DNA from 2 places in the Peptostreptococcus equinus genome. Region 1 is predicted to be linked to the other one. Evidence: a T-box and tRNA genes for the amino acid it is inferred to sense, from the RefSeq annotation. Region 1 holds a T-box; the other holds one or more tRNA genes.
The links. The T-box of region 1 lies ahead of thrS (threonine--tRNA ligase). A T-box ahead of a tRNA ligase gene usually reads a tRNA of that ligase, here a tRNA-Thr.
Positions count from the first base shown of each region.

Region 2: it has a tRNA-Thr gene. The T-box ahead of thrS (threonine--tRNA ligase) is inferred to sense a tRNA for this amino acid. The anticodon was not compared.

Region 1 is NZ_CP114052.1:618,389-633,627, forward strand. Features, by position in the region: gene O0R46_RS03265 (glycosyltransferase family 4 protein) at 1-519, shown strand, start outside; gene O0R46_RS03270 (DUF6873 family GME fold protein) at 550-1,245, shown strand; gene O0R46_RS03275 (DUF445 domain-containing protein) at 1,342-1,950, shown strand; T-box leader at 2,097-2,312, shown strand; gene thrS (threonine--tRNA ligase) at 2,451-4,376, shown strand; gene O0R46_RS03285 (hypothetical protein) at 4,700-5,128, shown strand; gene O0R46_RS03290 (ECF transporter S component) at 5,168-5,770, opposite strand; partial or broken gene O0R46_RS03295 (carboxylesterase family protein) at 6,037-7,467, shown strand; gene O0R46_RS03300 (methionyl aminopeptidase) at 7,581-8,447, shown strand; gene infC (translation initiation factor IF-3) at 8,720-9,238, shown strand; gene rpmI (50S ribosomal protein L35) at 9,265-9,462, shown strand; gene rplT (50S ribosomal protein L20) at 9,488-9,844, shown strand; gene O0R46_RS03320 (hypothetical protein) at 9,976-10,320, opposite strand; gene O0R46_RS03325 (hypothetical protein) at 10,341-10,823, opposite strand; gene O0R46_RS03330 (3D domain-containing protein) at 11,281-12,393, shown strand; gene O0R46_RS03335 (helix-turn-helix domain-containing protein) at 12,444-13,013, opposite strand; gene ruvC (crossover junction endodeoxyribonuclease RuvC) at 13,295-13,798, shown strand; gene ruvA (Holliday junction branch migration protein RuvA) at 13,811-14,431, shown strand; gene ruvB (Holliday junction branch migration DNA helicase RuvB) at 14,478-15,239, shown strand, end outside.
Region 2 is NZ_CP114052.1:1,769,680-1,784,918, forward strand. Features, by position in the region: gene glmM (phosphoglucosamine mutase) at 1-421, opposite strand, end outside; gene O0R46_RS08805 (2-oxoacid:acceptor oxidoreductase family protein) at 596-1,153, opposite strand; gene O0R46_RS08810 (thiamine pyrophosphate-dependent enzyme) at 1,156-1,917, opposite strand; gene O0R46_RS08815 (3-methyl-2-oxobutanoate dehydrogenase subunit VorB) at 1,917-2,978, opposite strand; gene O0R46_RS08820 (4Fe-4S dicluster domain-containing protein) at 2,997-3,212, opposite strand; gene O0R46_RS08825 (ATP-binding protein) at 3,271-3,948, opposite strand; gene buk (butyrate kinase) at 4,031-5,113, opposite strand; gene O0R46_RS08835 (CdaR family protein) at 5,506-6,414, opposite strand; gene cdaA (diadenylate cyclase CdaA) at 6,451-7,299, opposite strand; tRNA gene O0R46_RS08845 (tRNA-Arg) at 7,510-7,583, opposite strand; tRNA gene O0R46_RS08850 (tRNA-Gly) at 7,600-7,674, opposite strand; tRNA gene O0R46_RS08855 (tRNA-Asp) at 7,684-7,760, opposite strand; tRNA gene O0R46_RS08860 (tRNA-Val) at 7,779-7,854, opposite strand; tRNA gene O0R46_RS08865 (tRNA-Gly) at 7,867-7,940, opposite strand; tRNA gene O0R46_RS08870 (tRNA-Glu) at 7,961-8,032, opposite strand; tRNA gene O0R46_RS08875 (tRNA-Met) at 8,043-8,118, opposite strand; rRNA gene O0R46_RS08880 (23S ribosomal RNA) at 8,170-11,068, opposite strand; rRNA gene O0R46_RS08885 (16S ribosomal RNA) at 11,424-12,938, opposite strand; tRNA gene O0R46_RS08890 (tRNA-Ile) at 13,122-13,198, opposite strand; tRNA gene O0R46_RS08895 (tRNA-Pro) at 13,215-13,291, opposite strand; tRNA gene O0R46_RS08900 (tRNA-Ser) at 13,298-13,390, opposite strand; tRNA gene O0R46_RS08905 (tRNA-Ser) at 13,402-13,490, opposite strand; tRNA gene O0R46_RS08910 (tRNA-Lys) at 13,498-13,570, opposite strand; tRNA gene O0R46_RS08915 (tRNA-Thr) at 13,592-13,666, opposite strand; tRNA gene O0R46_RS08920 (tRNA-Val) at 13,673-13,748, opposite strand; tRNA gene O0R46_RS08925 (tRNA-Glu) at 13,752-13,823, opposite strand; tRNA gene O0R46_RS08930 (tRNA-Asn) at 13,835-13,906, opposite strand; rRNA gene rrf (5S ribosomal RNA) at 13,910-14,026, opposite strand; gene tkt (transketolase) at 14,349-15,239, opposite strand, start outside.

The DNA.
Region 1 (15,239 bases):
AGAGCGTTAAATTTACTAAAATATGAAAAAGACGATATAGAAGTTGTTTTTATGGGACAGGCAAGTGATGAAAATGAATATAGAACAATACTTGAAATGGCATCTACTTGTAAGTACTGTGTAAAATTTACAGGAAGAGTAAGTCAAGAAAAAATGGCAACAATATTAAATTGTTCTGATATATTTGTACTACCTTCGTACTATGAAGGCTTGCCACTGGTAATATTAGAAGCAATGGCTTGTGGAAACTATGTCATATGTAGTGATATAGAGGGGATGAGAGGATGGCTAGGTAAAGATATAGTATCGAATGACTTGTTGAATTTTGTAAAATTACCGGAAATGATAAATGTATCTCAACCAAAAGAAGATTATATACCTCAGTTTATAGAAGATATTTCAAAAGCCTTGGATAAGGCTATTGATTATAGAAAAAGAAATAGAAATACTAGTATTAATATAAGTAGTTTATCATGGGATAGTCTTGGTAAAAAATTATATGAACTAGTAAATAAATAATTTATATTTATAAGAAGTAGAGGTACTATTTTGAAAAATATAATAGTCGATAGAAGAATTAGCAAAGAAATAAAAAGTAATTTGTCATCAATAGGATACAATGTGATTGAATCATATAAGCATGAGTATCTCTATAGTGCTATAGAATCTCATGTCGATATATGCCTATTTTTTGATGGTAAAATATTTATTGCTAGCCCTGAATCATATGAATATTACAGTATAATTTTGAAAGGCCAAAAAATTGAGTGTGGTTCTACACGTTTATCTAAAAATTATCCTAAAGATGTTGCCTATAATGTTTCTTATATGGGTGAATACGCAATTGCAAACATTGAGTGTACTGATAAAATAGTATTAGAACAGCTAAAAAAGAATGGAACTAAACTTATAGATATTAATCAAGGTTATGCGAACTGTTCAATATGCCAAGTTGATCAAAAATCTTTAATAACATCTGATAAGGGTATATATAAAAATGTTATAGAAGAAGGGCTAGATGTATTATTAATTCAAGCTGGGCATATTGATTTATTTGATATGGACTATGGTTTTATTGGCGGTGCATCCGGAAAACTAGGAGATGAAACTATATGTTTTTTTGGCAATATAGATTTACATCCAGATGGTCAAAGTATAAGAAAATTTATAGAATATAGGAATAAGAAAATTGTTTGTTTAAGTGAGGGGAAACTGAGAGACTACGGATCTTGTATAGTTTTTTAGTAGCAATAAAAAATAATAGTATTAAATCTAAATATTTAGATTTAATAAAGATAAATATAATATTATTGTAAGTGAATTTTATAAATGGAGGAAATAATGGGAAAAGAAATAATTATAAGAATATTATTACTAGCTGTAGTAGGGGGAATAATTGGATATAGTACTAATGTAATAGCAGTGAAAATGCTTTTTAAACCACTAAATCCAATAAGAATACCAATTATAGGATATGAAATAGTGGGTTTAATACCTAAGAGAAAATCAGAAATTGCATATAATATAGGTAAAGCCGTAGGAGAAGAGTTAGTAGATTATGATGCTATTATTGAAAATTTAATAGTGGAAGATGATAAAGACAGATTAAAAGAATATGCTAAAGCTAGACTTCAAGTTATAATAAACGAAAAAATATCATTTATACCATCTATGTTTAAACCTATGATATTCTCATCAATAGATGAAATAGTAGAAAGTGAACTTGATAGAGGTTTAGATAGTTTGATGGAATTAGCTAAAGATAAAGCTAAATCTAGAATAGATATAGCCAAGATGGTGGAAGAAAAAATAAATGAACTAGACTTGATTGAACTTGAAAATATGATAATAAATTTATCTAAGAAAGAATTGACTCATATAGAAAATTTAGGATTACTGTTGGGATTTATAATTGGTATAGTACAGGGATTAATAACAGTATTTATATAAAATTAAATTATTGTAGATATTTGAAGTGGAAATACTTGTTATAAATTTAATTTTATTAATATTTTGATTATTAATAAAAAATAAATAAAATATTCTAAAAATGACTTGAAAAATAAAAAAGTATATGTTAATATTTTAAATATCATATAAATGCGATGAAAAAGGAAAAGTAAAATAAATATCATCTACAGAGAAGTTGAATCACCGGCTGAAAGTTCGACTAGACAGACTTATTTGAAAACTACCTTTGAGCAGAGTCCAGTAGCATATGTGAAAAGACTCGGTTGACTGCCTTAAAGTCTTCGAGAGGGTACTATTTTTGTACCAACTTGGGTGGAACCGCGAACACACTCGTCCCAAATTTTATATTTGGAGACGAGTTTTTTATTTACATAAATTGACTGAATTAATTAATTGTCCGGAAATTATGTATATTCAGAAGATGACGGGTAAATATGGTTTTTTTAAAAATAAAGAATTTAAAAATGTCGGAGGTTATTATGTTAAAGATTGAATTAAAAGACGGAAATATAGTGGAAGTTGAAAAAGGATCATCACTTTTAGATATAGCTAAAGGAATAAGTGATGGATTTGCTAGAAGTGTATTAGTTGGATCAATTGATGGCAAGATGGCATCACTAAATGAAAAAGTAGAAAAAGACTGTAAAGTAAGTTTCTATAAATTCGATGATGCTGAAGGTAAGGAAGTATTTAGACACACAAGTGCACATATATTCGCACAAGCGCTAAAAAGACTATATCCAGAAGCGAAAATAGCTATCGGTCCAGCAATAGAAAATGGATTTTACTATGATTTTGATTTAGATTATAGATTAGTTCCAGAAGATTTAGAAAAAATAGAAGCTGAAATGAAAAAGATAGTTAAAGAAGATTTAGATATAGAAGGATTTGAAGTTTCAAGGGAAGAAGCTATCAACATGATGGAAGAAATTGGAGAAGACTATAAAGTAGAAATGATTAAAGACCTTCCAGATGGTGAAGTGATATCAATGTATAGACAGGGTGAATTTGTTGATTTATGTAGTGGACCACATCTTCAATCAACAAAGAAAATAAAAGCTTTCAAACTTCAATCAATAGCAGGTGCCTATTGGAGAGGTGATGAAAATAATAAAATGCTTCAAAGAGTTTATGGTACTTCATTCGAAAAGAAGAAAGACTTAGATGATTATTTAAAGATGATGGAAGAAGCTAAGAAGAGAGACCATAGAAAATTAGGAAAAGAATTAGCTTTATTTATGATTCCTGATGAAGGACCCGGATTTCCACTATTCCTACCAAGAGGTACAGCATTAAAAGCTGCATTAATGAAATATTGGGAAGAAGAACATAGAAAAGCTCATTACGTAGAAATAGAAACTCCTTTAATATTAAATAGAAAGTTATGGGAGACTTCAGGGCATTGGTTCCATTATAAAGAAAATATGTATACTTTAAAAATAGATGACGAAGATTATGCGATCAAGCCAATGAACTGTCCAGGATCATTAATTCATTACAAATCTTCTTTACATTCTTATAGAGATTTTCCTATGAGAGTTGCTGAAAGAGGTAGAGTACATAGACATGAACTTTCTGGAGCATTACATGGTCTTATGAGAGTTAGAGCCTTTACACAAGATGATGCTCATATTTATTGTTTACCAGAGCAGATAAGGGAAGAAATAATTGGTGTTATAAAACTATTTGATAGAGTATATAAGAAGTTTGGATTTAACTATCATATAGAATTATCTACAAGACCAGAAGACTCTATGGGAACAGATGAAGAATGGTCAATAGCTGAAGATGGTTTAAGAGGTGCTCTTGAAGAGATGGGTGTAGAATATATACTTAATGAAGGTGATGGTGCATTCTATGGACCTAAGATAGACTTCCATCTAAGAGATTGTATAGGTAGAACTTGGCAGTGTGGAACAGTTCAGTTAGATATGCAGCTACCACAAAGATTTGATGCTACATATGTAGGCAAGGATGGAGAAAAACATAGACCGGTAATGTTACATAGAACTTGCTTTGGTTCAATTGAAAGATTTACAGGTATATTAATAGAAAACTATGCAGGTAAATTCCCTGTATGGCTTGCACCTTGTCAGGTAAAGGTAATATCAGTATCTGATAAATATGCCGAATTTGCAAATAAAGTAAATGAAGAACTATTTGATGCTGGTATTAGAGTAGAACTTGATGACAGAACTGAAAAAGTTGGATACAAGATTAGAGAAGCTCAGCTAGAAAAAATACCATATATGATAGTTGTTGGAGAAAAGGAAAGCGAAAGTGGAAATATTTCTGTTAGATCAAGAGATGAAGGTGAATTAGGAGAAATGAAGATAGAAGAGTTCTTAGAAAAAATCCAAAAGCAAATTTCTGACAGAGAAAATGTAGAAGTAGAAGTACTATAAAATAAATGATAAAAGCGCCATTAAATGGCGCTTTTATCATTTATTTAAAAAAGGACAATAAAATTATATAGATTCTCTATTTTTATCTTTTTGAGTGAAGATAGATTTTGACAATTAATATTTATAACTTTTTTCTATATTATATTGTCAAGATTATCAAAAACATTGATAAAATTTGTTTATAATTATCGTAACTATATTATAGAACTTATTTAACGAAAATGTTATACTATTAATGTATTTAGCGAAAAATTATAATATATAAGATAAATATGCTAAATGGATAGATAATAAATAACTGTAAAAATGGTGGTGACTGTAGAATGAATACTATTTATAAAATAAATGAACTTTTTGGAAAAAAAATTAATCAGAGAAAAATTGTTTCAATACTCTTAAAAATTTTTGTATTTATGCCAATATTATTTTTGATTTATAAGAGTATAAGAGCTGATAATATGAAAAATGCAATTACTATTTATTCTCTACTATCCATAATCAGTTATTTTTTAGTGTATTATGTAAAAAATAAATACATAAAATTTATAGCTATGTTTAACATGGTACTATCAGTACTTAATTTATTTTTATTTTTGACTATACCGACAGTTTTAGAGATTGCAGTATATAATAATGTCGAAGTTATAAGAGAATTAAATATCAAAGAGTTAATAAATAATACATTAATATATTTTCTATTATTTATTATTATATTCATAACTAATAGAATAGAAGCATATAAAAATAACTGAGAGTTAACTCTCAGTTATTTTTATATTTATGATATTTTATTAATTATTTGTATTTCTTTTAAAGTCTAATAATAGATTGGATTTGATTAGTATTGGTCTTAATACACTGTAAATAACCATAGCTATTATAATTGTGGTAATGGCGTTAAAAAAAGTTACTCCAGCGCTCAATTTAGCTAAAATTGAAGCTATGTCTGCTGGTTGACCTAATATATATATTTTATAGAAATATCCTACTATAGGGTCAGCAAAAACGTTAAATGTCATACCTAATATTGAAGCTATTAGTGACCATTTAAACACATATTTTTTATCTATATGTTCATTTATATGAGCTTTTTTATGAGCCACTGCACCAATTATTAATCCTATTATTAATTTTAAAATAAAAGTTTTTGGTGCCACTAATATATAGACTGGATCCATCAAATCTGCAAGAGTCATACCTATTGCACCAGCCAATCCACCATACATTCCACCTAGTAATAATGCGGCTAATACTAAAAATACATTACCAAAATGTATTGATGTTGCATCTCCACCAGGAACTGGTATTTTAATTTGTAAAAAAGTAAATGTTACAAAGCACAGGGCGGCTAATATTGCAGCTTGTGCTAATTTTGCTATTTTTTTATTATTCATTTATAATACCTCCACATAGAATCTATAATTGATTCTATATTCAAGGCAATTAAAAGTCAATCTAATAGTTAAAAGCTAAATTAAAAATAAGAGTGTATGGGTACAATGCTAGTATTTTCTTTAAATATTAATGAAGGTGAGTTATAATATAGATTAAGCAATAATGTTTAAAATTAAACCTATATTAGTTCGAGGGAAGGTTGATAAGTTTGAGTTTGATTATAAATACAGAATCCGGTTTGATTGAAGGATTTGAAGAAGATGGTATGTATAAATGGTTTGGCATACCTTTTGCAAATCCACCAATTAATGAGCTTAGATTTAAGAGAGCTGTAAAAAAAGATAGTTGGGATGGAATATTAAATTGTAGAAAAATGTCTAATAGACCATATCAATTTGGTGGTGGTATATTAGTAAATTTAAAAGAAAATGAAATAAAATCAAGTGAGGATTGCTTATACTTAAATATATGGTCCCCTAAGAAAGCCATCAAAGCCCCTGTTTTTATATGGATATATGGTGGTGGCAATCATAATGGTGAGGGTTCGGCGCCTGAATTTTCTCTTCAAAGCTTTCCAAAGGATGGAATTATAGGAGTAAACTTTAACTATAGATTAGGACCTTTTGGATTTTATGATTTTTCAAAATTAGATTCTAGCTTTGACTCTAACTGTGCGATATCTGATATGATGATAGCGATTAAATGGGTCAAAAATAATATAGAAAATTTTGGTGGAGATTCTGAAAATATTACGATATGCGGTGAATCAGCCGGTGGCACGGGAGTTTATGCAATGCTTTCTTGTCCATATATGAGAGGATATTTTAATAAAGCTATTGCAATGAGCGGCTTAGCAGGCAATATAAACACTTATAGAACACAGGAATTAAACAATGGGATATTTCTTAAAAAGTTAGGTTTAGAAAAAGATCAAGTTTATAAGTTGAGAGATATGACTTATTAGGATTTTTATCCTGCAGCACAAGAAGTATTTAAAAGAAATAATAAATTATTTCCAGGGTTATTTGTATCAGGTCCGGTAATTGATGATTTGTTACCTTATAAAGCGTGGGAAGCATTAGAATTAGGTATTTCAAAAGATGTAAAATGTATTTTTGGAACAACTAAAGATGAGGGTAACTTATTTTATATGATGAATACTATACCCAGAACATGGTTAGAAATAAAAAAAATGTTATACAGTAATAACTATGCCAATAAATTTGAAGAGTTTAAAAAAATATATGGCCATTTGAATGAAAAAAATGCTATGCAATCAATTAGTAGTGACAGGCTATTTTGGGTAGATTCGATTAAATGTACTATAGCTCAGAGTAAATATAATGACGTATATTCATATAGGTATGATTTTGTTACTTTCTTAAATGAAATTATGGAATTAGGGGCAACGCATGCTACAGATATATGTTCGGCTCTTGATACTTGGAAAGGCACAGCCTATAAGTTCAATAAATTAACTTCTAAAAAGAGACTGAAAAAAATATATGAATTTATGCATGGAGGTTTTGTTCAATTTTGTAAAAATGGAAATCCTAATGGTAATTGGCCAATGACTTGGAAAAAATATGATGAAAAGAATAAATTTACATTTATACTCAACACTAGACCAAGCATTGAATATAATCCTAATTCTAAAAAATTTGATCTATGGAAAGATATAAGTTTATATGAATGATATAAACTAGTTTTATTTTAGATAGTAGTATGTGTAGATTATTTATTTTAATGTTCTAAATCTATAATATTGTGGTATGATTATAGGGTAAAGTAATATTATAGGAGGTAAAAATGGACAGTAGAAATGATAAATGCTGGTGTGGTAGTGGTTTAAAATATAAAAAATGCCATATGAGTTTAGATGAAAAAATAAGAGAATATGAATTAAAAGGTCATATAGTACCAGAAAGATTTAATATAAAAACGGCTAAAGATATAGAAGGAATAAAAATCAGTGCAAAAGTTAATACAGGAATACTAGATTTTTTAGAAGGTAAAATAATAGCAGGAATGAGTACTGAAGATATAGATAAGTTAGTATATAATTATACTATAGAACACGATGCAATACCTGCACCTTTAAACTATGAGGGTTTTCCAAAGTCTTGTTGTACATCAATAAATAATGAAGTTTGCCACGGTATACCAAGTGAAAAAGTTATTTTAAAAGATGGAGATATTATTAATGTAGATATATCTACTATAAAAAATGGATATTTTTCAGATGCTTCAAGAATGTTTATGGTGGGGAATGTATCTGATGAAGCAAGAAAACTAGTAGAATTTACAAAAGAATGCTTAGAAAAAGGTATAGAACAAGTTAAACCTTGGGGACATATAGGTGATATAGGAGCAGCAATAAAAGAACATGCTGATGAACATGGATATTCTGTGGTTACAATGTTTGGAGGACATGGAATAGGAAATGAATTTCATGAAGAACCATTTGTTTCTCACGTTGGAAGAAGAGATACTGGAATGCTGATGGTACCTGGTATGGTATTTACAATAGAGCCTATGATTAATATTGGAAAAGCAAATGTATATGTAGATAAGGAGAATGGTTGGACATCATATACAAGAGATGGTTCACTATCAGCTCAGTGGGAACACCAAATACTTGTTACAGAGGACGGATATGAACTAATATCTTGGTAATAAATATAAAGATTAGAAAAAAATAAATATAACATATTGACAAAAAAAATGCCATGGTGTAGAATAGATAGAGTAGAAAAGAAGTAGAATCTGTTCTCACCATACGGCAAAGCTTAGTGTGGTTAATAAGTTTAAAATACAATTTATTGTATGCTATAATTATGCTTATTATGACGGATTACTATCCGTCTTTTTTATTGTATAAATTAAAAGTTACCATACCGGGTTGGAGTAGTATTCCATTTAGACTTTATTATTTTTAGAAAGAAGAGGTGTCTAGTATTAGTAAACAAATATTAATCAATGAAGAGATTAAAGTTAAAGAGGTAAGACTTTTATCAGAAACTGGAGAACAGTTAGGAATTGTATCAATTAATAGAGCTTTAGAAGCTGCTAGTGCAAAAAACTTGGACTTGGCAATGATTTCTCCAAATGCTGAGCCTCCTGTTTGCAAAATCATGGACTACGGTAAGTTTAGATACGAGCAAGCAAGAAAAGAAAAAGATGCTAAGAAAAAGCAGAAGGTTGTAAGTGTCAAAGAAATTAGATTAAGACCAGGTATTGGAGATAATGATTTAAAGACTAAATCTAATCAGGCAATTAAATTTCTACAAAAAGGAGATAAGGTTAAAGTTGAACTTAGATTTAGAGGTAGAGAATTAGGTCATAAGGACATAGGTAAAGAAGTGATGATGAGATTCATCGAATTAGTAAATGAGTTTGGAGAACCAAATAAAGCCCCAAAATTTGAGGGTAACAATATGGTTGCGATTATAGATCCAAAGAAATAGATAAAATTTGAGAGGAGGATTTTGTTATGCCAAAGATGAAAACACATAGAGGTGCAGCAAAGAGATTAAAAAGAACAGGAAGCGGAAAGCTAAAGAGAGCTAAGGCTTATAAGAGTCATATACTTACTAAGAAATCTGCGAAAACTAAGATGAATTTAAGACAGTCAACTTTAGTAAGTGATGGAGATGCAAAGAGAATAGCACAATTATTACCATACAAGTAGGATATAGATATTAGGAGGAAGTATAATGGCAAGAGTAAAGAAGGGTATGAATGCCCATAAGAGACATAAAAAAGTATTAAAGCTTGCGAAGGGATATAGAGGATCAAGAAGTAAATTATATAAGACTTCTAACCAGTTCGTAATGAAGGCTTTAAAGAATGCATATATAGGTAGAAAGCAGAAAAAGAGAGACTTCAGAAAATTATGGATACAGAGAATAAATGCTGCATGTAGAATGAATGACATGTCTTATTCTAAATTCATGAACGGTTTGAAGAAGGCTAATATAGATGTTAACAGAAAGATGTTATCTGAAATAGCAATAGCTGATCCAGAAGCATTTGCAAAATTAGTTGAAGTAGCTAAATCTAACTTAGCTTAATATCCTGAGCAGTTGTATTTTACAGCTGCTTTTTTATTGCAAGTATATATAAACAAAAAACGACCACATTGTGGTCGTTTTATATAATATTTTTGGGGGTAAAATATCCATATGTCTATAATTTAAGGGGTCTAACATCTGCCCTTAAAAGTCGTCTTTACTATTTTAGCAACATCTACAGATGTTTTAACAGTTGATTTAACTTTTTCTTTTACATCTAATACATCGGCTGCAACATCAACTGCAACGGCAGATATATCTTTGGTATTATCAAGTATACCATCTACATTTCTAGTTATGCTAGGTAAAGTAGATATAGTTAAATCTATATTCGATTCATTATTATCTAGTATTTTCTGAACTGACTTTAATAAGCCTATTACTTTAGCAAATAACATTATTAGGAAAACCAATGCTATTATACCAACTATAGCTAATATAAAGTTCAGAACTTCCATATCTATTGTAAAACTCATAAGATTCCTCCTTTATATTATTACTTATTATTTGGTAAGTGACTTATATCTTCCTTTAATACTTCAGCATCAGATTTAATGTTATTAGCAGATATCTTTATATCTTTTTTAGCTTCCTGTATATCAGCCTGTAAATTCTTTTTATCGCTTACACTTATCATTTCTTCCTGCTTATTATCTAAATAACTTTTAATTTTAGATTTTGATTCATTTAATTTGCATTTTTGTTCATCAATTATATCTTGAGTTTTATTAGCAAGTTCTTTAGACTTTAGCGTAACATCATTTGAAATTTTCTGAGCCTGTGCCTTTGCTTCTTCAGTAGCTTCCTTGGCCTTATCAACTACCATGTTTTTCTTATCTTCTGGTACTAAAAATGCACCTACTAGTAAACCAGTTGCACCTGCAAATAATCCAACTGCATTCATTTTTCTTCTTTCTTTTCTTCTTCTTTCTAATACTGCATCTTCCATTCTTCTTCTGATTCCGTCTGTGATTAACATAATATTCACTCCTTTATATTATTATTTTTTATGTTAGTATATAAAATAAACAAAAATAATTTTTATAATATAACTAACAAATTATTTTGTTTCTCTTAATCCTTATTTACCCAGCAAATTTTATTTTAAAAGTTAAATTTTAAAAAAATCAGAAAAATTTAATTTATTAGTCTTTTTTAAAAAAGAAAACACGTATTCATAAATATTTGCTTAAAGAAGGATATTATATCTTATTGTTTAATAATTTAATATTTGATATTATAGTATAAAATTTAAATTGGGTTTATAACTTTAATTTAATAAAGTTTAAAGTTTAAGAAATGTAATAATTAAAAAGGAATAAAAATAAAAATGTTGCTTTTTTGTAATATTTATATTAGAATATATAGTTGTAACGTTAAAAAGTAACAAAAAAGTTACAAATATTTATACAATAATGAAACAAAAGGAGAGTGTTATGAAAAGAACTATAACGATAGCATCGAGTATTTTATTAGGACTAAGTTTTGTAGGAGCTACAATTGATACACAAGCAAATGCATATCAAGGTACACAATATGAATATAATAAAAGTGAATTAAATAAAAAGAGAACTGGTGGAACATGGGTGAATGAAAATGGCCACTATGGATATTACAATAGATATGGGGTAAGAGTATACGGATGGGCCAAAATAGATGGAGTACAATATTACTTTGATCAAAATGGGCATAAAGTTACAGGAATATATGAGGTTGATGGTGTATCATATCAATTTAGTTCAAAAGGTGCTTATATAAGTAGAGCATATGATAGTCAAGAAAATGATACTGTTAACAATAAAAAGAATTACCAAGAAAACGATGATGACAATGTAAGTGTTAGACAGAGTAGAAATACAAAGGGTAGTTGGACTAATGAAAATGGCCACTATGGATATTACAATAGATATGGAGTAAGAGTATACGGATGGGCCAAAATAGACGGAGTACAGTATTATTTTGATGAAAATGGTCATAGTGTAAGAGGTACTACTCAAATAGATGGTGAATCGTTTGAATTTGATTCAGATGGTGCATACGCAGGTAGAACCTACTCAAAAAATAATAATTATTCAAAAAACAAAGTAAAATCTACTGAGTCAAATAAATATAAGAAAAATGAACAAGTATCAGAAGATGTTCAAGAAGTAAAAACAAATAAAAAATCAAATACTCAAAGTAAAGAAAATTACAAGAATAATACAAACTATGAAAACAAGCAAGTAAATAAAGAAAATATTACTTCAAAAGCAAATACATCTTCAAGTAAGGGTGGGTATTCAGGAAAGACTTATACATCCAATGCTACTGCATATGCAGGTGATGGAACTACAGCATCAGGTCAGGCTCCAAGATGGGGTACTATTGCAGTAGATCCAAGTGTAATACCTCTAGGATCAAGAGTGTATATACCATATTTCAATAAAGTTTTTATAGCCAATGATACAGGCGGGGTTATAAAAGGAACTAAAATAGATATATTTATGAATTCAGAAGCTCAGGCTAATGACTTTGGTAGAAGAAATTTAGAAATAGTAGTACTTGACTAATAAAAAATGATTTAAAATATGAAGCGCTTAGGTTAACCTAAGCGCTTTTGCTATAAAATTTCTTTTGAATTACTAGTAACATATAAAATATAGCTTTCATACGAACTAGTATTCTTTATTTTGTATCTTAGTTTTGATGGCAATCTAATTGAATCTCCCTTTTTTAATATAACATTGCTACCTGTATCAGAAAAAATATGAATACTACCTTTTTCCATATAAATAATTTCATCATTATTGCTTTTACCAAATGGATAAAAATTACTATCAGTGGTTGGTTTTATTGCGATTCTATACAAATCCTTACATAATTTTGATGTCTTTGTAGTAAGAAGTTGAAATTCAAATTCATCACTATAAGAATCTTTTATAATTGTTTGTTCATTAGATTTTTTCACTAAGTCTGATAGATTTATAGCTTCTTCAAACAGTGCGGCTACTGGTATACTCATGGTTCTTGCAATTGCGATTAAAACATTTAAACTGGGATTACCCATTCCACGCTCTAATTGACTAAGTAGAGCGGTACTTACACCTGAGACAGAAGAAAAATCCTTGATAGTCATATTATTTTTTTTTCTGTATTCTATTAAATGATTACCTATTTGACATATATCCATAATTAATTCCCCCCTTAAAGAATAAATTAAACAATATAATCCTTTATGCAGTAAAAATATGTACTAGCATTTGATATTATTATAACATTCTAAAAGTAAAAAATATAGTGAAAAATATAAAGAAAATGATATTTAATAGATAATAGGATGATTTTTTATAAAAAGAAAAAATATATAGAAGAATTAGTCGGAAAGCATTTGTAATATTTGTGAAAAGATAATATGTATGATAAAATATAAATTGGTTTAATGTGAACAAATGTTTTTGTAAAGGGAATGAAATGATAATATTAGGAATAGATCCAGGATTGGCTATTATTGGTTATGGCGTGATAGAATATAAAAATAGTAGATTTAGAACTTTAGATTATGGAGCTATAACTACACCAGCTGGAATGGATGTGGTAGATAGATTACAGATGATATATAATGGGATGAACCAGTTATTTAAAATGTATGATATTGATGAAGTTTCAATAGAAGAATTGTTTTTTAATAAAAATGTTACTACTGCTATTACAGTAGCACAAGCAAGAGGAGTAATCTTATTATCTTGTGTTGAAAATAATAAAGCGGTGTATGAGTATACACCACTTCAAGTAAAGCAAGGGGTATGTGGATATGGTAGGGCTGATAAGGTTCAAGTACAGAGAATGATTACTTCATTTCTAAATTTAAAAGCTGTACCAAAACCCGATGATGTTGCAGATGCACTGGCTATAGCCATATGCCATGCACATTCTAATAAGGTAGGAAAAACTCTTGATAAATTCCTTAAGAAGTAGGAGAGGTATCAAATGATCGGTTATATAAAAGGTAAAATAGAAGAAATAGGTTTGGATTATTTAATAATAGAAAATAATAATATTGGATATAAATTAAATACCTCAGCAAATACGATTGCAAATGTAAGAAAGAACGAGGATACTAAGATATATACAAAAATGATAGTGAGGGAAGATGATATAAGTCTATGTGGTTTTTATTCAAAAGATGAAGAAACCATGTTTAATCTTCTAACATCAGTATCAAAAATTGGAACAAAAGTTGGATTAGCTATGTTGTCATTTGCAAGTCCTAGTAAAATTAGACAATATATTATTAGTTCTGATACTGCATCCTTGGCAAAGGCGCCAGGCGTTGGAAAAAAGACGGCTGAAAGAATAGTATTGGAATTAAAAGATAAAGTTTCAAAAGCTACATTCGATGAAAGTATAGAAGATAGGAAAATAGAGAATTTAAATACATCACAAAATGATGATGAAGTTAATGGTGCAATAGATGCACTTATGGCACTTGGATATTCATCTACAGAAGCAAATGAATCAGTAAATTTTGTAAAGCAACCAGGTATGTCAGTTGAAGATATAGTTAAAAAGGGATTAGAATATATAATGAAGACAAGTTTTAAGTTTTAGTAATGGGGTGACATAAGTGGAAGAAGAACGTATTATTACCTCTACAATGAGGGAAGATGATTTTGAGATAGAAAATAGCCTTAGACCCAAGACATTGGATGATTATTTAGGTCAGGAAAAATCAAAAGAACAATTAAAAATCTTTATTGAGGCTGCTCTTAGTAGAAAAGAGGCATTAGACCATGTACTTCTATATGGCCCCCCTGGATTAGGTAAGACAACTTTAGCAGGTATAATAGCTAATGAGATGGGAGTTAATCTAAGAATAACTTCAGGACCAGCTATAGAAAGAGCAGGAGATTTAGCTGCAATACTTACAAATTTGCAAGAAAATGATGTATTGTTTATAGATGAAATTCATAGAATAAACAGAAGTGTGGAAGAAGTATTGTATCCAGCTATGGAAGATAATTGCCTGGATATAATAATAGGAAAAGGTCCATCAGCTAGAAGTATTAGATTAGATTTACCTAAATTTACGCTGATTGGTGCAACTACAAGAGCAGGCATGCTTACAAATCCATTAAGAGACAGATTTGGAGTTATTTGTAAATTGGACTACTATAATGAAGAAGAATTAGCAGAAATAGTTAAGAGATCCTCTGATATATTGAGTTCAGGAATAATGGATGATGGTGCTATTCAAATAGCTAAACGTTCTAGGGGGACACCTAGAATAGCTAATAGGTTATTGAAAAGAGTTAGAGATTTTGCACAAGTAAGAGCAGATGGACAAATAACAAATAAAGTTGCAAGTGATGCACTAGAATTAATTGGAGTGGATCCATTGGGTCTTGATTTTGTGGAT
Region 2 (15,239 bases), 840 kb from region 1:
GAGTTTTTAGTATTTTTTCAGGATTATCTATATATTTTTCAATTTCTAATTCTACTGAATCATCTAATTTAAAACCTTTGCTGTTAAAGAATTTTATACCGTTATATTCCACAGGATTATGTGATGCAGATATTACCACCCCACAATCGGCTTTATAATATCTAGTCAAATAAGCTACTGCAGGAGTAGGTATTATACCAACTGTTATAACATCACAACCAACTGACATCAAACCTGCTATAAGAGCAGATTCCAGCATATCTCCTGATATTCTAGTGTCTCTTCCAACGACCACTTTTACTTTTTCTTTACCATCAGCTAATACATAGCCTCCAGCACGTCCTAATTTGTAAGCAAGTTCGCAATTCAATTCTGTATTGGCAATTCCTCTTACACCATCAGTTCCAAAATATTTTCTCATCTATATACACCTCTTAATTTACTTAATAATTTATTTACATTTATAAAATAAAATACATAATAGATTTTTACACAAAAACCCACTATGTATTTTATTTTACCATAAAAAAGTCCATTTTTGTTACTTATTATAAAAAAAGACTGCCACAAAATGTGACAGTCATATTTTATAATATTAATTTTTCTTCTGAGCCATAACTGCATTATATCCAGCTTCTAAAGCTTGTCTATTTACAGGTATGAATTTTTCTTTTCTCTTTCCGAAAACTTTCTTGAATGCTTCAAGAACAGAGTCTATATCAACACTGTTATCAACAGCTAAGAAAGCTCCAAGCATTACCATATTCGCAAATTTAGGCCCACCTAATTCGTTAGATAGATCATTGGCATCTACATAGTATACTGATATATCATCTCTTTCACTCTTTTCGTGAACTAGAGAACTGTTTATTAATAAGTTTCCTCCTGGTATAACGTCTCCTTCAAACTTAGTTAAAGATGGAGAGTTCATGATGATAGCAGCTGTTGCATCATCAGTTATAATTGGAGAACCTACTGGCTTGTCTGAAATTGTAACAGCACAGTTAGCTGTACCGCCACGCATTTCTGGACCATAAGAAGGTAACCAAGAAACTTCCTTATTTTCAATCATTCCAGCATAAGTCATTAACTGACCCATAGACATAACACCCTGACCACCGAATCCGGCACAAATAACTCTAGATGTACTCATTATTATTTTTCCTCCTTAGCAGCTTCAATATCAACGTCTCTAAAATTCTGAACTGGGAAATAAGGAACCATATTGTCTCTTAACCACTGTAAAGCGTCTGGTGCAGTTTTACCCCAGTTTGTTGGACAAGTAGAAAGCACTTCTACCATTGAGAATCCAAGACCTGCTTTCTGAACTTCGAAAGCTTTTCTAATACATTTTTTAGCCTTTCTAACTTCTGCAGGAGTATCTACTCTTACTCTTTCTACATATACAGCACCAGTTAAAGTAGATATCATTTCAGCTATTCTGATTGGGTAACCATGAAGCTCAGGATCTCTACCACCCTGACATGTAGTTCCTTTTTCACCTATTAGTGTAGTAGGAGCCATCTGTCCACCTGTCATACCGTAAGTAGTGTTGTTAACGAATATAACTGTTATTTTTTCACCTCTATTAGCTGCATGAACTATTTCAGCAGTACCAATTGAAGCTAAGTCACCATCTCCCTGATATGTAAATACAGTATGATCTGGTAAAACTCTCTTTATACCTGTAGCACATGCTGGTGCTCTACCATGAGCAGCTTCATGCATGTCGCAATTAAAATAATTATATGCAAGTACTGAACATCCAACAGGAGCAACTCCTACTGCATTTCCGCACTGATCCATTTCTTCTAAAACTTCTGCAACTAGTCTATGGATAATACCATGAGTACATCCTGGACAGTAATGTGTCTGTGCATCAGTTAAACCTTTAGTTCTTTCGAAAATTACAGCCATTACTTAACACCTCCCATAATTTCTTTTGCTCTTCTTACTATTTCCTTTGGTTCTGGAACCATTCCACCTGGTCTACCATAGAAGTGTACGTTATGTCTTCCGTTTGAGCCTAACTTAACATCTTCCACCATCTGCCCCATTGACATTTCGATTACGAATAAATCCTTGCAAGCTGGGATTTCATCAAATGCGTGGTATGGATAAGGCCATACAGTCTTAGGTCTTATTAGACCAACCTTGTATCCTTCTTCACGTAGATCTTCAACACAGTTCTTAACAACCCTTGCCATTGTTCCATAAGCAACGAATACTAATTCTGCGTCTTCAGTTCTATCCATTTCAACCTGAACTTCTTCTTTTTCTATAAGATCATATTTTCTACCTAAATGATAGTTATGTTCTTCAAGAATTTCAGGAGATAAGTATAGAGAGTTTATTATGTTTGGTTTTCTTTCTCCCTTTGTTCCAGTTGTAGCCCAATCCTTAGCAGGAATTTCTCTCTGCTTTCTTGGTCTATCAAAATCAACTGGTTCCATCATCTGTCCTATCATACCATCTAGTAATACTAGGACAGGAGTTCTATATACTTCAGCAACATCAAAAGCATCCTGAATCATATCACATGCTTCTTGTACACTTGATGGAGCGTAAACTGGAGTTCTGTAGTCTCCATCACCACCACCTCTTGTACACATAAAGTAGTCAGATTGAGAAGGTTGTATTGATCCTAGACCAGGGCCACCTCTCACTACGTTTAATATAACACATGGTACTTCAGCACCTGCACAATAAGTTATACCTTCTTGCTTTAATGCTAGTCCTGGAGAAGATGAAGAAGTTAGTACTCTAGCACCACATCCACCTGCACCATAAACCATGTTTATAGCAGCTACTTCAGATTCAGCCTGAACAAAAGTTCCTCCTATTGCTGGTAATTCTCTTGATAAATATTCTGGTAACTCACTTTGTGGAGTTATTGGGTAACCGAAGAAATGTCTACATCCTGCTGTTATAGCAGCCTTACCGAATGCTTCGTTACCTTTCATTAGTATCTTAGCCATTAATAATCCCCCCTAAAATTAATCTCTTTCTACAGTAATTACTGCATCAGGACACATCATAGCGCAGCTTGCGCATCCGATACATTCTTCCATTTTTTCAACATGTGCTGGGTTATATCCCTTTGAGTTAACCTTTGATAGGTCAAGCTCAATTATTCCTTTTGGACATACAGAAACGCAAAGTCCACAACCCTTACAGTACTTTTGATCAAAAGATACTCTACCTTTAGCCATTGTGTTGCCTCCTTAAAATAAAAATTAGTCTAAATAGTTTAATATATAAAAAACACAGCTACATCATCCATCCTTCTCTTAGCATCAATTTGATAGGTATAATTTCACCTTCAAAATCAGCTGGGATGTCCTTAACTAAAGATTCCAAACAAGAAACGTACCTAATAGGCAAATTTCTCTCTTTAGATACCTGACGGCATACTTCTTGGCCTCTTTCTAAGTCTTCAATAGTTGTTGCTTTTAGCATATGAGTATTATTGATTAATCCAGTTATCTTCAATTTTGAAGCTTCCTCAATTTCGTCAATATATTTCATAACTTCTTCAGCAGTCTGTGTCTTTTCTCTGTTTGCATTAACCACGAAAAACATATCGTAGTCATCATCTTTTATCATATCTCTATAACGAGCTATAACTGTGGCTCCTACTTTGTCACCACCTAAATCTATTATATTGTTGTAGTCATCATTTAGTAATGGAGTGTGAATTTCAGCAGATAATGCTGGAATATCAAGTGTAGGAGCATCAACTGAACTAGAAATCATGTGTATACCATTTTCTTCAAACATATCTTTTAAACCTCTTGATCTGAAATAAACGTTTACCACATCTAGGTCAGTTACAGCAAATTTACCTTCTATTTCTTTTCTAAGCTTTAATGCATAATTCGCAGTAAATTCGCTCTTACCACTACCATAGTGACCAGTTATTATTCTTATTCTCTTAGTCTTTTCCATTTCTTTCTCCATTCCTAGTTACTCAGTACTATTTAAATCTATATGGTATGCAAAACACATACCATATAGAAATTTAGTTAAATTACTGTGCATCGTAACTTTGAGCTTCTTCTTCTCCCTTTAATACTCTTAGTGCACCAAGAGTAAGCGCTATCATTTCATCTTCACCAGGATATACCTTTACATTTCCTATAAATGATACTCTTTCTTCTATCATCTTTGTAAATGATTTAGAATAAGCTATACCACCTGTTAATAATACTGCATCAACCTTTCCTGATAATACCGAAGCACAAGCTCCTATTTCTTTAGCTATTTGATAAGCCATTGCTGAATATACTAATTCAGCCTTCTTATCTCCTTTTTCTATCATAGCTTCAACATCTCTAGCATCATTTGTATTTAAATACGATACAAGTCCACCAGCACCTGTTATAAGCTTCTTAATATCATAAATTGTATATTTTCCACTATAGCACATTTCTACCAACTGACCTATTGGCACTCCACCACTTCTTTCAGGTGAGAATGGTCCTTCTCCATCAAGAGCGTTAGCTACATCCACTACACATCCAGCCTTGTGAGCTCCTACAGAAACTCCTCCACCCATATGTGCAACTATTAAGTTAAGATCAGTATATTTTTTACCAATTTCTTCAGCGTATCTTCTTGCTATAGCCTTTTGGTTAAGTGCATGAAAAATACTCTTTCTTTCTATATTAGCCATACCTGATATTCTTGCTATTTCTTCCATTTCATCAACAACAACAGGATCTACTATATAAGCAGGTATATTAAGTTCCTTTGAAAATTCGTTAGCTATTATACCGCCTAAATTCGATGCATGCTGTCCAGATACACCTACCCTTAAGTCTTCTAACATATTTTCAGTTACACTATAAGTTCCGCCCTTTATAGGCTTCAATAAACCACCTCTACCTACTACACAATCTAAACTTGATAGTTCGATATTGGCAGATTTTATTTCATTTTCTATAACTTCTTTTCTAAAGTTAAATTGATCTGATATTTGTTTAAACTGAGCAATTTCCTCTGATGAATGACGTAAAGTAGTCTCAAAAACTTCCTTATCATTGTCATATACAGCTATCTTAGTTGAAGTTGATCCTGGATTTATAGCTAGTATTCTATATACTTCCTTCATTTTATACCTCCAAACATTTTTCCCATTATTATTTGATAATAGATTATTTATTTTATCTTTGCAAAAAAAATATTTATACATCCTATCTCTTGTTGTAACGTTTTCATATTACACAAAATGTATAAAAATCTTTCTTTCATATACTATTTTATTACTAAAGTAAAAAACTTGCAAGAAAAATATAAAATTAACAATAAACCGATAACCTTATTTTTTTAATGCAAGCAAATTTTATATTATATTTAATTTTATTTTTTTAAGCATATACAAATAGTATTTTAATTTTACTTATATATATATTATTTTTCACAAGTGATTTTTAACAAGTATTATATTTTCAATTTGTTTTATTTTTATACAAAATTCTATAAAATTTAATATTTTTTAATAAATTATTTTTTATTAAGATCTACTTCACTTATAGAATCCTTTATCTCAATTGAATTAGGTATAAGCAATTTTATTTTTTTCCCAATAAAATCCTTAATATTACTATCATCAATATTTTGTGTTTTTATTTCACTTATATGATCTATAGAATCTTTTGTTCCCTTAATTGTAACTTCACTTGGTGATATGGTAAGATTCTTAGCATCATATTGACTTCCATCATAATCTATTTTTATAGGTACATTTTTTTCAATGTAAAAAGTTACTTCTGCCTCTACTTCTTTTTCTGATATATCTACATTTACCTGATGTCCATCTTTATCAAAAGCCAATAGCTTAACTTTTTGATTGACTTTCGAATTCGTTTTATCCCCTAGTTTTAGACTACCTCCTACATAATCAACGAGATTTATAAGACTTCTAGGTCCACTAACTGTCACCTCATCAAATGATTGTTCTATAGAATAAATATTCTCTTTAGGCATACTATTTTGCTTTATCTTAACTGGAACTCTCTTTGTAAGTTTTTTCTCAAGATTTATTACATAAGTATTATCCTTTAATTCCCTAGAAACCCGGTTTGAAATGTTGGTAGTCAAGTTTACAATATTCTTACCTTCTACTGGTCTTACCACTTCTCCATAAACTCGTACATTATTTGCATTTAATTTCTGCAGTTCGGATAACTTACCAGAAACAGTGACATTTGTAGTCACATTTTTATTTGGATAAATCACATATCTTTCTTTTTCTATTTCACTTACATTTGTAATTGTAATTGGAACATTTTCTATGACCTTTTTGTCATCTGGATCCACAACAGCAATTACATATAGCCAAAGAGCTATAGAAGCAACAACAGAAATAACCTTATATTTTATATTAGCTTTATCTCTAATCTTTTTTTCCATTCATTACACCTCTACTCTACCTATTACATTTTTACATTATTTTTTTATCTTATCTCCAATAAACTTCCAGTTACTCTCTGATTTTGTCTTGTAAAAATTTTTAAGTATATTGTATAGTCTTTCTCTTGTGACATCTCTATATATTTTTCCTGATCTAGCTATAGATACTCCACCAGTTTCCTCAGATACAATCAATGTAAGACAATCTGATATTTCACTTATACCTATTCCTGCCCTATGTCTTGTTCCCAATTCACTGCTTAAATCTTTTCTTTGAGTCAATGGCAAAAAACAAGCTGCAGACTTTATTTTTGTATCTCTTATTATTACAGCTCCATCATGTAATGGGGTATTAGGAATAAAAATATTTCCTAATAACTGTTTAGTTACTTGACCATCTATTTTTATACCAGTCTCTACTATTTCTTTTATCTTTGTCTTTCCTTCTAATACCAGTAGAGCTCCTATCTTCTTTGAGGCAAGGTCATAAGTGCTCTCTAAAATTTCTTCTACTAAATCTTCTATTATTTTATCATTTTCAACATCAGAATTTTTGCCAATTCTAACTATACTTGTATTTCTACCTATATGTTCTAAACCTGCTCTAAGCTCTGGTTGGAATATTATAAACGGCAATATAAATCCAACTTCTAGTATTTTTACTAACACCCAGTACAAAGTATGTAATTTAAACAATCCACTTAATTGAGTAGCTATGAGCAAAAATATTACACCTTTTAATAATTGTTCTGCTCTTGTATCTTTAATAAATTTTAACATTTGATAAAAAATATAGGATATTATCAATATATCAACTACATCATTTATACTTATTTTTGTCAGGATTTGAGTTATATTGTTTATAATCAAGTTAATTGCTAACATTGAAGACCTCCTAGATTTTACTAAGATTACTTTTTCGAAATAAAATTTTTTCGTTTTAATTAATGAATTTCCCAAAAAATAATTCTACATTTTATTTTACCACATATAAGAGATGGGTAATAGTCTATATCAATTTATAAATCTTAAAAAATTTTAAAAAATTAATAAAGAAAAATACAAAAAAAAGACTACCTTTATAAGTAGTCTTAATGAGCGCACAGGGATTCGAACCCCGGACACACGCCTTAGAAGGGCGTTGCTCTATCCAGCTGAGCTATGCACCCATGATAATAAATATTTTGGAGCGGGAAACGAGATTCGAACTCGCGACTTCGACCTTGGCAAGGTCGCGCTCTACCACTGAACTATTCCCGCATATAAAAATGGCGACCTGGAAGGGGCTCGAACCCTCGACCTCCAGCGTGACAGGCTGGCATTCTAACCAACTGAACTACCAGGCCGCATTAATTTCTTTCTTATGGTGGGAGTAACAGGGCTCGAACCTGTGACCCCCTGCTTGTAAGGCAGATGCTCTCCCAGCTGAGCTATACTCCCACATACAGAAAATGGAGCGGGTGAAGGGGATCGAACCCTCACAGCTGGCTTGGAAGGCCAGAACTCTACCATTGAGCTACACCCGCATATAAAATATAAAAAAAAATGACTCCTAGGGGAATCGAACCCCTGTTACCGCCGTGAAAGGGCGGTGTCTTAACCGCTTGACCAAGGAGCCAGAATAAATCTGGTTGCGGAGGAAGGACTCGAACCTCCGACCTTCGGGTTATGAGCCCGACGAGCTGCCAACTGCTCCACTCCGCGATATTGTTTGTACCTTCAAAACTGAATATATTATGTATTATGTCATCTTTTTTGGTCAAGTCCTCGATCTATTAGTATCAGTAAGCTACATACATTGCTGCACTTACACCTCTGACCTATCAACCAGGTAGTCTTCCTGGGATCTTAACCTTGCGGTGGGAAATCTTATCTTGAAGTTGGCTTCGCGCTTAGATGCTTTCAGCGCTTATCCTTTCCATACATAGCTACCCAGCTATGCCCTTGGCAGAACAACTGGTACACCAGAGGTATGTCCATCCCGGTCCTCTCGTACTAAGGACAGATCTTCTCAAATTTCCTACGCCTGCGACGGATAGGGACCGAACTGTCTCACGACGTTCTGAACCCAGCTCGCGTACCACTTTAATGGGCGAACAGCCCAACCCTTGGGACCAACTACAGCCCCAGGATGTGATGAGCCGACATCGAGGTGCCAAACCTCCCCGTCGATGTGGACTCTTGGGGGAGATAAGCCTGTTATCCCCAGGGTAGCTTTTATCCGTTGAGCGATGGCCCTTCCATTCAGAACCACCGGATCACTAAGTCCGTATTTCTACCTTGCTCGACCTGTATGTCTTGCAATCAAGCTCCCTTTTGCCTTTACACTCTTCGTACGATTTCCGACCGTACTGAGGGAACCTTTGAGCGCCTCCGTTACCTTTTGGGAGGCGACCGCCCCAGTCAAACTGCCCACCAGACAGTGTCCCAAGACCAGATTCATGGCCTATGGTTAGAGTCCCAATACTACAAGGGTGGTATCCCAAGGGTGACTCCATCAAAACTGACGCCCTGATTTCATAGTCTCCCACCTATCCTGTACATGTAGTATCGAAACCCAATGTCAAGCTACAGTAAAGCTCCATGGGGTCTTTCCGTCCTGTCGCAGGTACCCGGCATCTTCACCGGGATTACAATTTCACCGAGTCTGTTGTTGAGACAGTGCCCAAATCGTTACGCCTTTCGTGCGGGTCGGAACTTACCCGACAAGGAATTTCGCTACCTTAGGACCGTTATAGTTACGGCCGCCGTTTACTGGGGCTTAAGATCACTGCTTCGATTGCTCTAACAGATCCCCTTAACCTTCCAGCACCGGGCAGGCGTCAGCTCCTATACATCGTCTTGCGACTTAGCAGAAACCTATGTTTTTGGTAAACAGTCGCTTGGGCCAATTCTCTGCGGCCCCATTTCTGGGGCACCCCTTATCCCTAAGTTACGGGGTCATTTTGCCGAGTTCCTTAACAACAGTTCTCTCGCTGGCCTTAGGATACTCTCCTCACCCACCTGTGTCGGTTTGCGGTACGGGTACCTTTAATCTCGATAGAGACTTTTCTCGACAGTGTGAAATCAGCTGCTTCGCTACTTAGTTTCGCTCCCATTCGTATCCTAGCATTAATCAAACGGATTTGCCTATTTGATCTGCCTCAATACTTAGACACACATAACCAACAGTGTGCTCAGCTTATCCTACTGTGTCATCCCATCTCTCAAACGATTATCGGTAGTACAGGAATATCAACCTGTTATCCATCGCCTACGCCTTTCGGCCTGAGCTTAGGTCCCGACTAACCCAGGGAGGACGAACCTTCCCCTGGAAACCTTGGGTTTACAGCCTGAGGGATTCTCACCCTCATCTCGCTACTCATGCCAACATTCTCTCTCCCATACTGTCCACAGCTCCTTACGGTACTGCTTCATCCTGCATGGGAAGCTCCTCTACCCATCATATTTGATGCCGTAGCTTCGGTAGTATGTTTTAGCCCCGGAAATCTTCGGCGCAGGATCACTCGACCAGTGAGCTATTACGCACTCTTTAAATGAATGGCTGCTTCTAAGCCAACATCCTGGTTGTCTATGCAATCCCACATCCTTTACCACTTAACATACATTTTGGGACCTTAGCTGACGGTCTGGGCTCTTTCCCTTTCGACTATGAACCTTATCACCCACAGTCTGACTCCTGAATAAAAGATTATGGCATTCGGAGTTTGATAGTCTTCGGTAAGTGCAATACCCCCTAGGACATTCAGTGCTCTACCTCCACATCTCTACATTCAAGGCTAGCCCTAAAGCTATTTCGAGGAGAACCAGCTATCTCCGAGCTCGATTGGAATTTCACCGCTACCCACAAGTCATCCCCGCACTTTTCAACGTACGTGGGTTCGGACCTCCGCGAAATTTTACTTTCGTTTCATCCTGCTCATGGGTAGGTCGCCCGGTTTCGGGTCTACGTCATGTAACTAATTCGCCCAGTTAAGACTCGCTTTCGCTACGGCTACACACCTGAAGTGCTTAACCTTGCCACATAACGTAACTCGTTGGCCCGTTCTACAAAAAGTACGCGGTCACGCGAATAATGCGCTCCCACAGATTGTAAGTGTAGGGTTTCAGGTTCTATTTCACTCCCCTCCCGGGGTTCTTTTCACCTTTCCCTCACGGTACTATTCACTATCGGTCACTAGGTAGTATTTAGCCTTGGTGGATGGTCCCACCTGCTTCCCACAAGGTTTCACGTGTCTCGTGGTACTCTGGATCATGTCGGAGTCTTCTTGCTTTGTTTACGGGACTATTACCCTCTGTGGTCGAACTTTCCAGAACTGTTCTACTCACAATACCTCTCCTTTGTGACATGTCCGCAACCCCAAATTAGTAAACTAACTTGGTTTGGGCTCTTCCGCGTTCGCTCGCCGCTACTTACGGAATCGAATTTCTTTCTCTTCCTTCAGGTACTTAGATGTTTCAGTTCCCTGAGTTCCCCTCCATAGACTATGTATTCATCTAGGGATACTTGAACATTACTTCAAGTGAGTTTCCTCATTCAGAAATCTTTGGATCAAAGTGTATGTGCCACTCCCCAAAGCTTATCGCAGCTTATCACGTCTTTCATCGGCTCCTAGTGCCAAGGCATCCGCCCTACACCCTTAATAACTTGACCAGTTATTATTGAGATTTTTCTAAATTTAAGACTTACGTCTTGTTAAGAATAATTGGTGTTTTTACAAGTTTTCTCTTGGATAGATTACTATCATTTTATTAGATGTCATTGTATATCACAATATATTCAGTTTTCAAGGTACAATACTCGTTTATCTTTTTGTATTCTTTAAGATACTCCTTATAAAATACTCAGTCACATACTAATTGTATGTTCCATCCTATTTTTTAAGTGCGTCTCTTAAATTATGTCAAAAATATTTCACGAGCTTTATGATACTTATTGAAAGTATTTTTATTTGAAATTTTCATGTTAAATGAACCTTCAAAATTGAACAGCAGGTAATTCTCCTTAGAAAGGAGGTGATCCAGCCGCACCTTCCGATACGGCTACCTTGTTACGACTTCACCCCAGTTATCGACTCCACCTTCGACGATTTCCTCCTTACGGTTGGATAATCGGCTTCGGGTGTTTCCGACTCCCATGGTGTGACGGGCGGTGTGTACAAGACCCGGGAACGCATTCACCGCAGCATTCTGATCTGCGATTACTAGTAACTCCAGCTTCATGTAGGCGAGTTTCAGCCTACAATCCGAACTGAGAATGGCTTTAAGGGATTAGCTCCACCTCACGGTTTGGCAACCCTCTGTACCACCCATTGTAGCACGTGTGTAGCCCTAAGCATAAGGGGCATGATGATTTGACGTCATCCCCACCTTCCTCCAGGTTATCCCTGGCAGTCTCTCTAGAGTGCCCAACTAAATGCTGGCAACTAAAGACAAGGGTTGCGCTCGTTGCGGGACTTAACCCAACATCTCACGACACGAGCTGACGACAACCATGCACCACCTGTCACTTTAGCCCCGAAGGGAAGGTGTGATTAAACACCGGTCTAAAGGATGTCAAGCTTAGGTAAGGTTCTTCGCGTTGCTTCGAATTAAACCACATGCTCCGCTACTTGTGCGGGTCCCCGTCAATTCCTTTGAGTTTCACACTTGCGTGCGTACTCCCCAGGCGGAGTACTTAATGCGTTAGCTGCGGCACCGAGGGGGGTAACCCCCGACACCTAGTACTCATCGTTTACGGCGTGGACTACCAGGGTATCTAATCCTGTTTGCTACCCACGCTTTCGTGCCTCAGTGTCAGTTGCAGTCCAGAAAGCCGCCTTCGCTACTGGTGTTCCTCCCAATATCTACGCATTTCACCGCTACACTGGGAATTCCACTTTCCTCTCCTGCACTCAAGTCTTCCAGTTTCAGAGGCTGACTACGGTTGAGCCGTAGGCTTTAACCACTGACTTGAAAGACCACCTACGCACCCTTTACGCCCAGTAAATCCGGATAACGCTAGCCCCCTACGTATTACCGCGGCTGCTGGCACGTAGTTAGCCGGGGCTTCCTCACAGGGTACCGTCATTATCTTCCCCTGCAACAGAACTTTACGATCCGAAGACCTTCATCGTTCACGCGGCGTTGCTGCATCAGGCTTTCGCCCATTGTGCAATATTCCCCACTGCTGCCTCCCGTAGGAGTTTGGACCGTGTCTCAGTTCCAATGTGGCCGATCACCCTCTCAGGTCGGCTACTGATCGTTGCCTTGGTGGGCTGTTATCTCACCAACTAGCTAATCAGACGCGGGTCCATCCTATACCGCTAACACTTTGATACATCTACGATGCCATAAATGTACATTATCATGTATTAGTAAACTTTTCAGTATGTTATCCATGTGTATAGGGCAGGTTACCCACGCGTTACTCACCCGTCCGCCGCTCAACTTAAAGATGCAAGCATCAATAAGTCGCGCTCGACTTGCATGTGTTAGGCACGCCGCCAGCGTTCATCCTGAGCCAGGATCAAACTCTCATAAAAAATTTGTTCTGCGCTCAGACTATTGTTATCTCTAAAATATCTGGCTTGGTTTGTTTGTGGTTTAAATCTTGAAAAACTATTGTCTTATCAAGTTTAAACGATTAATCAATTTGCTATTTAAAGCTTATTGAATTAACCTGCTGTTCAATTTTCAAAGTTCATTCCATTTATTAAAAGTTCAAATGGTGGACCATCAGGGACTCGAACCCCAGACCTACCGGTTATGAGCCGGGCGCTCTAACCAACTGAGCTAATGGTCCTCGTTAGGCAAAAAAATGGTCGAGGTGAAGGGACTCGAACCCCCGGCCCCATGGTCCCAAACCACGTGCGCTACCAAACTGCGCTACACCTCGTCCTAATGGCGGAGAAGGAGGGATTCGAACCCTCGCACCGGTTTAATCCAGCCTAATCCCTTAGCAGGGGATCCTCTTGAGCCTCTTGAGTACTTCTCCAAAATTAAAAATGGCGGAGAGGGTGGGATTCGAACCCACGGTGCCTTACGACATCACTGGTTTTCAAGACCAGCTCCTTAAACCACTCGGACACCTCTCCGTAGAAATGATCTATCCGCGATTCGAACGCGGGACACCTTGATTAAAAGTCAAGTGCTCTACCGACTGAGCTAATAGACCATGATAAAAATATTCTTTTAGTGGAGCTGGTGATAGGAATCGAACCTACAACCTGCTGATTACAAGTCAGCTGCTCTACCGTTGAGCCACACCAGCTTAATATGGTGGGAGTAACAGGGCTCGAACCTGTGACCCCCTGCTTGTAAGGCAGATACTCTCCCAGCTGAGCTATACTCCCATATGACTCCTAGGGGAATCGAACCCCTGTTACCGCCGTGAAAGGGCGGTGTCTTAACCGCTTGACCAAGGAGCCAAGTGTGAAAGCTCCAAGGGTGGGGCTCGAACCCACAGCCTACCGGTTAACAGCCGGTTGCTCCACCATTGAGCTACCTTGGAATAACGTGGCTACGTCCTATTCTCCCAGGCAGCTTCCCACCAAGTACCTTCAGCGCTAAAGAGCTTAACTTCTGTGTTCGGTATGGGAACAGGTGTATCCTCTTTGCTATAATAACCACATTTTCTTTCATTTTTCCGTCCCTCACAAGGACAAGTATTATATTATCATAATCATATATAGCCGTCAACACTTTTTGAAAAGTTTTTTTATTTTTTTTTCATTATTTTTCCAACTTCACTTGTATATATTGAAATTTAAGGTTTTTTTATTTTAACCTTATTGAAAAAAAATACAAAAAAATGGGTCAAGTTTATAATTAATAATAAATGACCCATAATTTTTTATAAAATATTTTTTATTTTTCTCTAATCATTATTACACTATTTATAAAAATAACGTAATAATTTAATATATTTTTTGTTATTTGTAAAATAATAGTAATTACTTTAATAAAGCCTTAGCTTTGTTAACTACGTTCTCTACTGTAAATCCAAAGTGCTTAAATAGTTCTTCAGCAGGTGCTGATGCTCCAAATGTAGTCATTCCTACTACATCGCCTTCGAATCCAACATACTTATACCAAGGCATTGGTTCCCCAGCTTCAACTGCCAGTCTAGTTCTCACACTTGATGGTAATATTTCTTCTTTGTATGCACAATCCTGATCTTCAAATAAATCTATACAAGGAACTGATACTACTCTTACTGATTTACCGGCTTTTTCTAGTTCTTCCTTTGCACCTACAGCAAGTTCAACTTCTGATCCAGAAGCCATTATTATTAAATCAATATTTTCTTTATTAGAAGCTTCTTCTAGTATGTACGCTCCCTTAAAGGCATCTTGAGAAGATCCCTTTAACTGTGGTAAATTTTGTCTAGTAAGTACTAATGCTGTTGGTCTATCCTTTGACTGCATAGCAGTAGCCCAAGCTACAGCAGTTTCTGTATAATCTGCTGGCCTAAATACATTTATATTAGGTATTGATCTTAACATAGCTAATTGTTCTACTGGTTCATGAGTTGGCCCGTCTTCGCCTACACCTATACTGTCATGAGTTAATACATATGTCACTGGTAATCCCATTAATGCAGCTAATCTTATCATCGGTTTCATAAAATCACTGAATACAAAGAATGTAGCACAGAATGGCTTTAATCCACCATGTAGATATATACCACTTGTTATTGCTGTCATACCCATTTCTCTTACTCCGAAGTGTATGTTTCTTCCTCCTCTATTCTGTGGAGAGAAGAATCCTGCATCTTTCATTTCTGATTTATTTGAAGGTGCAAGGTCTGCAGATCCTCCCACTAAGTTTGGATACAAATCTTT